DNA from 2 places in the Streptomyces sp. NPDC007088 genome. Region 2 is predicted to be linked to the other one. Evidence: riboswitches for the same ligand, from Rfam matches in the RefSeq annotation. Region 2 holds a riboswitch; the other holds the start of a gene.
The links. Region 2 has a riboswitch for glycine ahead of gcvT (glycine cleavage system aminomethyltransferase GcvT). Riboswitches for the same ligand answer to the same signal wherever they lie in the genome.
Positions count from the first base shown of each region.

Region 1: linked by a shared signal. The riboswitch ahead of gcvP (aminomethyl-transferring glycine dehydrogenase) and the one ahead of gcvT (glycine cleavage system aminomethyltransferase GcvT) in region 2 are both predicted to bind glycine.

Region 1 is NZ_JBIAFO010000009.1:300,623-305,025, forward strand. It holds gene gcvP (aminomethyl-transferring glycine dehydrogenase) at 1-1,878, opposite strand, end outside; glycine riboswitch at 2,082-2,181, opposite strand; gene ACFYMP_RS17310 (PRC-barrel domain-containing protein) at 2,430-2,810, shown strand; partial or broken gene ACFYMP_RS17315 (DNA polymerase IV) at 2,723-4,167, opposite strand; gene ACFYMP_RS17320 (MerR family transcriptional regulator) at 4,255-4,403, opposite strand, start outside.
Region 2 is NZ_JBIAFO010000002.1:518,426-522,828, forward strand. It holds gene glyA (serine hydroxymethyltransferase) at 1-68, opposite strand, end outside; gene gcvH (glycine cleavage system protein GcvH) at 94-477, opposite strand; gene gcvT (glycine cleavage system aminomethyltransferase GcvT) at 612-1,739, opposite strand; glycine riboswitch at 1,888-1,992, opposite strand; gene ACFYMP_RS05360 (AAA family ATPase) at 2,354-3,058, shown strand; gene ACFYMP_RS05365 (enhanced serine sensitivity protein SseB) at 3,212-3,988, shown strand; gene ACFYMP_RS05370 (enhanced serine sensitivity protein SseB C-terminal domain-containing protein) at 4,190-4,403, shown strand, end outside.

The DNA of each region.
Region 1 (4,403 bases), on a different contig from region 2:
CGAGGTCTTGACCACGACCACCCTCATGCCCGCCATCACCGCCGAGGCGGCGTTGGTGCCGTGCGCCGAGGAGGGGATCAGGCACACCGTGCGCCGCGTGTCGCCGTTGGCGCGGTGGTATCCGCGTACGGCGAGCAGACCGGCGAGTTCGCCCTGGGAGCCGGCGTTGGGCTGGAGCGAGACCTTGTCGTAGCCGGTGACCTCGGCGAGCCGTTCTTCCAGCTCCCGGATCAGCGTGAGGTAGCCCTGGGCCTGGCCGGCCGGCGCGAAGGGGTGCAGTCCGCCGAACTCGGGCCAGGTGACGGGCTCCATCTCGGTGGTCGCGTTGAGCTTCATCGTGCAGGAGCCGAGCGGGATCATGCCGCGGTCCAGCGCGTAGTCCTTGTCGGCGAGGGAGCGAAGGTAGCGCAGCATCGCCGTCTCGGAGCGGTGCTCGTGGAAGACGGGATGGCCGAGGTAGTCGTCGGTGCGCAGCAGCGCCTCGGGCAGGGCGTCGGCGCTCTCGGCGTCCAGGGACTCGACGTCCGCCTCGACACCGAAGGCCGCCCAGACGGCGGCGAGGGCGGAGCGGTCGGTCGTCTCGTCACAGGACAGGCTGACGGTGTCGGCGTCGGCACGGAACAGGTTCACGCCGCGCTCCCTGGCGGCGGCCAGGACCTCGTCGGCACGTCCGGGCACCCGCACGCTGAGCGTGTCGAAGTAGGCGCCGTGCACGACCTCGACTCCGGCGGCGCGCAGGCCGGCAGCGAGCAGGCTCGTGTAGCGGTGGGTGCGCTCGGCGATGCCGCGCAGCCCCTCGGGCCCGTGGTAGACCGCGTACATCCCGGCCATCACGGCGAGCAGCACCTGCGCGGTGCAGATGTTGCTGGTGGCCTTCTCGCGGCGGATGTGCTGCTCGCGGGTCTGTAGCGCCAGGCGGTACGCCTTGTGGCCGTCGGCGTCGACGGAGACACCGACGAGGCGGCCCGGAAGGTTGCGCGCGAACTGTTCGCGCACCGCCATGTACCCGGCGTGCGGCCCGCCGAAGCCCATCGGGACGCCGAAGCGCTGGGTGGTGCCGACGGCGATGTCGGCGCCCAGATCACCCGGCGAGGTGAGCAGGGTGAGGGCGAGCAGGTCCGCGGCGACGGTGACGACCGCGCCCAGCTCGTGGGCCCGCTCGATGACCGGCCGCAGGTCGCGGACGGCACCGGAGGCCCCGGGGTACTGGAGCAGCACCCCGCACACGCCGCGTTCGGCGATCTCGGCGGGGATGCCCCGCGCGAGGTCGGCGACGACGATCTCGACGCCGGTCGGTTCGGCGCGGGTGCGCAGCACCGCGGTGGTCTGCGGGAAGGTGTCGGCGTCGACGAGGTAGACGCCGTTCTTGACCTTGCCGACCCGCCGCGACAGCGCCATCGCCTCGGCGGCGGCCGTCCCCTCGTCGAGGAGGGAGGCGCCGGAGGTGGGCAGTCCGGTGAGGTCGGCGACCATGGTCTGGAAGTTGAGCAGGGCCTCCAGCCGGCCCTGGGAGATCTCGGGCTGGTACGGCGTGTACGCCGTGTACCAGGAGGGGTTCTCCATGACGTTGCGCAGCACGACGGGCGGGGTGAAGGTCCCGTAGTAGCCGAGGCCGATCATGGAACGCAGGACCTGATTGCGGTCGGCGAGGGCGCGCAGCTCGGCCAGCACCTCGGGCTCGGTACGGGCGGCCGGGAGGTCGAGAGCCTCGGTCGAGCGGATCACCTCGGGCACGGCGGCCTCGGTCAGCTCGTCGAGCGAGCCGAAGCCGACCTGCGCGAGCATCTTGGCGCGGGCGCCCGCGTCGGGCCCTATGTGGCGCTGTTCGAAGGGCGTGCCCTGTTCGAGTCGCGAGAGTGAGGTGCGGTGGGCGGTCATCTGCGGGGGCCTCCTGGTCGGCGCGACCTGCATCGGATACCGCGAGGCGGGTACCCGGACGGCCTCCCCCTCTGTCATCGCGATCATCGCTACCTGAGAGCTTCACCGGTCCGCCACCCGGAGGGGGCCGACCGGCTTTCACCGTCGGTGAGGAAAGTCCTCGGACCTGACCGCCCGAAGCCCGTCCTGCTTTCCAGAGTGACCTCGTCCGCGCGGTACAGGGGCCTGAGAGATTCCGGGGAGGATTTGCTCCTTCGGCGTCCCCGGTCCGCAGTGACCGGGGCACTCTCCCGCACGGGGTCAGCAGCCGTGGCCAGCGTACCAGCGGGCGCGGCCCGGGGCGGGGGCCGAGGTGGCGTGCTCACCCCCGGCCCGGGGCGGACGCTCACCCCCGGCCCGGGGCGGACGCGACCCCCGAGTGGCCCCGTCGCCCGAAGTGCTCTTTCGTGGTGTCTACGGACGCGCCGTGCCTTCCCGCACGGCCGCCACGCCGCCGCGCTCCGCGATCCGGGGCCCGTCGGCCCTGTTCCGTCCCGAGTACGGGAGGCACCGTGGAGACCGACATCGATCCGCACGTTCTCATCGGCCGCAGGGCGGTGGACCGTGGGGGAACCAGGATCGGCACCGTGGACGAGGTCTATCTCGACGACGCGACCGGCGTCCCGGAGTGGGCCGCGATACGCACCGGGCTCTTCAGCAGGGACGCCTTCGTCCCCCTGGAGCCGAGCGAACTGGTCTCCGGGGTGCTGCGCGTGCCCTTCGAACGCTCTCTGATCAAGGAGGCCCCCGACTTCGGCGTGGGCCGCCACCTCTCCCCGCAGCAGGAGCTCCAGCTCTACGAGCACTACGGTCTCCACCTGGCCGCCGAGGAGCCCGGGAGCCCGCCGGCCGACCGCGACTTCGGCCGGCTGGCGGGCCGCGAGGAGAGCTGAGGACCGGGCGCGCTCAGCGCGCCACGAGGGGCAGGGGCGCGGAAGGACTCAGGTCGGGATCGTCGACGGAGAAGGTGCGCACGCGGCCGGGCGGCGACTGCGGCGTCTCGAAGCGGACGGTGACACGCCCGACGCCGCTGCCCTGGATCCAGCCGGGCCCGTGCTCGCGGTGCGTCACGTCCAGGCCCGGCCGCCAGTGCCGCGCCACGGGTTCCGGCTCGGCAGGCTCGGCGCCCGCGGCGGGCTCCTCCTCCCGGGCCGCGATCTCGGCCGCGAGCCGCTCCGTGGCGGCCTGCGCGAACAGGTCCTCCTGCGTGTAGTCGGCGAGGCCGGACACCCCGACGCCGAGCAGCCGCACCCCGCCGGTCGTGTCGACGCCCTCCAGGAGGCGGGCGGCCGCCTCCCGGACGACCGAGGGGTCGTCGGTGGGACCGCGCAGCGTCTCGGAGCGGGTCAGGGTCGAGAAGTCGAAGCGGCGGACCTTGAGGACGACGGTGCGGCCCGAACGCCCGCTCGTCCGCAGCCGGGACACACAGCGGTCGGCGAGCCGGGCGACCTCCCCGCGGACCCGTACCCGGTCGTGGATGTCCACGTCGTAGGTGTCCTCGACGGAGACGGACTTGCCCTCGCGCTCGGCCACGACCGGCCGCTCGTCGAGGGCCAGCGCCATGGCGTGCAGCGAGGCACCGTGCGCCCTGCCCAGCAGACGTACGAGTTCGTCCTCCCCGGCCTCGGCGATCTCGCCGACCGTGGTGATCCCGGCCCGCCGCAGGTGGTCCCCGGTGGCCGGGCCGACCCCGGGCAGCGTCCGCACCGACAGGGGCGCCAGGAGCTCCCGCTCCGTACCCGGCTCGATGAGGACGAGTCCGTCGGGCTTCGCCCGCTCGGAGCCGATCTTGGCCAGCATCTTCGAGGCGGCGAGCCCGACAGAACCGGTCAGTCCGGTGACGGACCTGATGTCGGCGCGCAGCCGCTCCCCCACCTCGCGCGCGCTCGGCGCGTCGAAGGCCACCTGCCCCGCCTCCAGGTCGACGAAGGCCTCGTCCAGACTCAGTGGCTCCACCAGGGGCGAGAGCGCGCCCAGCAGCCGCATGACCTGCTCACTGATCTCCCGGTAGAGGGTGAAGCGCGGCACGAGATACGCGGCGTGCGGCGCCAGACGCCGCGCCTGCCCCATCGGCATCGCGGAGTGCACGCCGAAGGCCCGCGCCTCGTAGGAGGCCGTGGAGACGACGCCACGCGGCCCCAGGCCCCCGACCACCACCGCCTTGCCGCGCAGGCTCGGCTTCGCCGCCTGTTCCGCCGCGGCGAAGAACGCATCCATGTCCAGATGCATGATGGTGGGCGCGCTTCTCACGTCCCCGATAGTCCCTCACGCCACTGACAACGCACCGCACCGCACCGGGTGCCGCACGCGTCGTCCGGACCCGTAGGGCCGCCGGGCTCAGACCGCGCGGTTGCGGCGGCGGGCCAGTTCGTCGCCGGGGTTGGCGCGGATCAGCGTCTCCCCCGTGTCGATCCGTTCACCGTGCAACTGGGAGAGCGCCGCCTCGACGTCCCGCCACACGACGCCCACCGCGATACCGAAGACGC
Region 2 (4,403 bases):
TCGGCGTCGACGGCGGCCGCCACGTCGGGGTCGAGTTCGTGGAGCGGGGTGTTGAGGAGCGAAGACAAGAGAATCAGTCCCTGGGGTCGGTCGTCAGTCGTCGGAGCCGGAGAAGGCCGCGTACTCCTCGGCGGACAGCAGGTCCTCCGGTTCGCCGGTGACGCGGACCTTGAACAGCCAGCCGTCCTCGAACGGAGCGGAGTTCACGAGGGAGGGGTCGCTCACCACGTCCTCGTTGATCTCGGTGATCTCGCCGCTGACCGGGGCGTACAGGTCGCTGACGGACTTCGTGGACTCCAGCTCTCCGCAGGTCTCGCCCGCGGTGACGGTGGAGCCGATCTCGGGGAGCTGGGCGTAGACGACGTCGCCGAGCGCGTTGGCCGCGTACTCGGTGATGCCGACCGTCGAGACGCCGTCCTCGGCGCCCGACAGCCACTCGTGCTCCTTGCTGTAACGCAGCTGCTGGGGGTTGCTCATGACCTGAATTCTCCTGTACGCGGGGCTGTGCTGGGAAACGGCGGTGGGCGGGGGGCCGGGGCGGGGATCGCCCGGCCCCACCGGGCGGGGGCCGTCGGGCCCGGCCGCCCTCGTGCGCGGGGGCCGCGGAAGAACTACTTCCGGCGCTTGTAGAAGGGCAGCGCCACGACCTCGTACGGTTCGTGGCTGCCCCGGATGTCGACGCCCACGCCCGGCGTACCGGGGGCGGCGTGCGCCGCGTCCACGTAGGCCATCGCGATCGGCTTGCCGACCGTGGGGGAGGGGGCGCCCGAGGTGACCTCGCCGATCACCTCGCCGCCCGCGACGACCGCGTAGCCCGCGCGCGGCACCCGGCGGCCCTCGGCCACCAGGCCGACCAGCTTGCGCGGCGGCCTCGCGCCCGCCTTCTCCGAGGCCGCAGCCAGCGCGTCCCGGCCCACGAAACGGCCGTCGTTCGCGGTCTTGTCGAACTTCACGACCCGGCCCAGACCCGCGTCGAACGGGGTGAGCGAGGCGGTCAGCTCGTGCCCGTACAGCGGCATGCCCGCCTCCAGGCGCAGGGTGTCCCGGCAGGCCAGACCGCAGGGCACGAGGCCCTCGCCGGCCCCGGCCGCGAGCAGCGCCTTCCACAGCCTCGGGGCCTGGGCGGGGGACACGAACAGCTCGAAGCCGTCCTCACCGGTGTAGCCGGTACGGGCGATCATCGCCTCGACGCCGGCCACGGTGCCCGGCAGGCCCGCGTAGTACTTCAGTCCGTCCAGGTCGGCGTCGGTCACCGAGGCGAGGATCCTGGGGGAGGCGGGGCCCTGGACCGCGAGCAGCGCGTACGCCTCGCGGTCGTCGCGGACCTCGGTGTCGAAGCCCTCGCTCCGGCGGTTCAGCTCGTCCAGCACCGTCTGCGCGTTCGAGGCGTTGGCCACGACCAGATAGCGGCTCTCGGCCGGCCGGTAGACGATCAAATCGTCCAGGATGCCGCCGTCCTCGGCGCAGATCATCGTGTAGCGGGCCCGCCCGACACCGATCGAGCCCATGTTGCCGACCAGCGCGTGATCCAGGAAGGGGGCGGCCTCCCGGCCGCTCACCGTGAACTCGCCCATGTGGGACAGATCGAAGAGACCGGCGCGCTCGCGCACCGCCGTGTGCTCCTCGCGCTCACTGCCGTACCGCAGCGGCATGTCCCAGCCGGCGAAATCGGTCATGGTCGCGCCGAGCGCGCGGTGCGTGGCGTCCAGGGCGGTCTTGCGGGGCGAAGTGTCGCTCATACGGGATGCTCCCAGGGGGCGTGACGGCGAGGTGGACCCTCCCCATCTGTCATCGGTACCTGAGAGGTTCGTCATGACCGCCGCGCGTGCGGGGCCCGACTTGCACCGTGGGTGGAGCCGGGAGCACCGGCTCGCTTTTCAGATGTGCCTCGCCCGCGCGGTATCTGGGGCCTGAGAGATTCAAGGGAGGAACTTGCTCCTTCGGCGCCCCGGAGATCACTGCGGACTCCCGGGACTCTCCCGCGCGGATTCAAGCGGCCGGTATGAGGTTGTGGATCGGCGCCATCATCGCACGCGCCCCTCCGGCGCAGAAGGGCCGGTCCGCACCGGCTCATGAGGCCGCCCCCGTTTTCCCGCCGCCCCCGCCGGGGCACTATCAGGAACAGGCCGCATTACCTCCTCTTTACAGTCGGGGGAGGAGCGACGGCTCAACGGGGAGGCGGACCGGGGTGGGCAGGACCAGCGCGTACGACGCGGACGCGACACGCGACGCGGCACACGACACGGGCGAGGGCGCGGGTGGCGCGGAGGGCGGGCCCCGGCCCGGCCCGCTGGCGCCGGCGGGGCTCGGTCCGCCGCGCGGACCCTCGGGACCGGCCGCCCCCCGGCGCGGCCTGCCCGTGCGGCCGGGCCGCGCCACCGGCCGCACCCGCCCCGCCGCCCCGCCGTTCCCGCCGCCGGTCCGTGACCTGCGCGGGCTCGCCGGCGGGGGGCCGCGCACGCTCGGCTTCGCCGCCGGGGATCTGGTCGTCGTCTCCGGACTGCCCGGCAGCGGGAAGTCCACACTGCTCGACCGGGTCGCGCGCACCGGGCGGGGCACGGTCGTCCTCGACTCCCAGGAGGCACGGGAGCGCTGGGAGCGGCGACTGCCGCGCCTGCCGTACGCGCTCTTGCGGCCCCTGGTCCGGCTCTCCCACTACGCCGCTCTGCACCGTGCCCTGCGCTCGGGCGCGAGCCTGGTCCTCCACGACTGCGGGACCCAGCGCTGGGTGCGGCACTGGATCGCCGCCGAGGCCCGCGCGCGCGGCGCCGGGATGCACCTGTTACTGCTCGACGTCCACCCGGCCCTCGCGCTCGCCGGGCAGCGCACCCGGGGCCGCGCGGTCAGCCGGTACGCCTTCCGCCGCCACCGCGCCACCCTCGGCCGGCTCCTTCGCGGGGCCCTGGCCGGGGACCTGCCGCGCGGCTGCGCCTCCGTCGTACTGCTCGACCGGCCCGCCGCCGACGCCCTGCGCCGGCTCGACTTCCCGGCGCCGGCCCCGCCCCGCCCCCGCGCCGCCGGGGAGCGCGCTCCGCGTACGCCAGACGGCGGAGGGTGAGGTTCCGTCCGCGCGCCGTGCGCGCCGGGCCCGGCGCGTTAAAGTTCGCCCGGCGGTCCGCGGGTGAGGGGCGGGCGACCACCGGCAGGAGCAAGGCAGACGGAACGCGCGGGTGAGCCACCCGCGCGCGAGCAGGCACAGGTGGGGAAGAGGATGAACGTCCCGGCGCAGGCCGAGGCCCATACCCAGTCGTACGGCGGCTGGCCGGGCAACGCACTGGAGGAGGTGCTCGCCGCCTCCGTCGGCGTGCCCACGGCGGGCGCGCGGATCGTGGAGGCGCTGGGCCGCAGCCCGGTATGGGTGCCGCTGCCCAAGGGGGGCGGCCCCGACAGCGCCGCGCTCGACGTGCCGACGGTGGAACTCGGCGGACAGGCGTACGTCCCCGTCTTCTCCTCCCAGGAACAGTTCCTCCAGGTGACCGGCGGCACCCTGTCCTTCACCGTGGCCCCCGCAGTCGAGTTCGCCCGCGGGCTGCCCGCGCAGCTCGGCCTGGTCCTCAACCCCGACGGGGCGGTCACCGTGCCGCTGCCGCCGCCCGCCGTCGCCGAACTGTGCCGCAGCGGACGCACCCCGCTGGACGGGGCCGGCACCGGCGGCCGGGTCCGGCTCTACGAACCGGACTGGCAGGTCGACCCCGTCGACTTCCTGGCCGCGGCGGCCGAGGAGTTCCGCGCCACCGGCGTCGTGCGCAGCGCCCGCCGCTGCCTGGCCGAGGTCGAGGACCAGGCGCCCGCGCTGTTCGTCGGCGTCGAACTGGCCGCCTGGGAGGGCGCCGCGGGCGAACTGCCGCTGGACGCCCTCGGCCGCGCCCTCGGCCGGGTCCCGGTGCGCTGGCCGGTCAACCTGATCCTGCTCGACGTCGCCCAGGACCCGGTGGCCGAGTGGCTGCGCGCCCGCGTCCGTCCCTTCCACCTCGCCGAGGCCGGATGACGGGGGCGGCGGAAAGGACGGACCCCGGACCAAGGCGGCCTCCCGCATTCCCGGCGCTGCGCGTCAAGTCCGTGCCGACCCCGCCGCTTAAGCTGGTTTGATGGGCCGGTCGGCGCGTGCGCCGGACGCGCGGGCCGCGGCCCCCGTGATCCGCCGGGCCGGTGCGGGGGCGGTCGAGTCGTGACGAAGGGGCGGTCAAGGGTGAGTGCGTCGGGCACGGCTGCGGCCAGCGGGGACAGCCCCGGTCGAGCGCGGTCGAGACCTGGGGAAACGGTCGAGCACATGCTGCGGCAGGTGACTCCCGGGCGCTACGACGCCTACGAGGCCCTGCTGCACACCCTCGTCACGGGCCGCGTGCACATGCTGCTGTGGCACGGCGAGGCCGGCGCCCCCGACGCCCAGTACGGACACATGG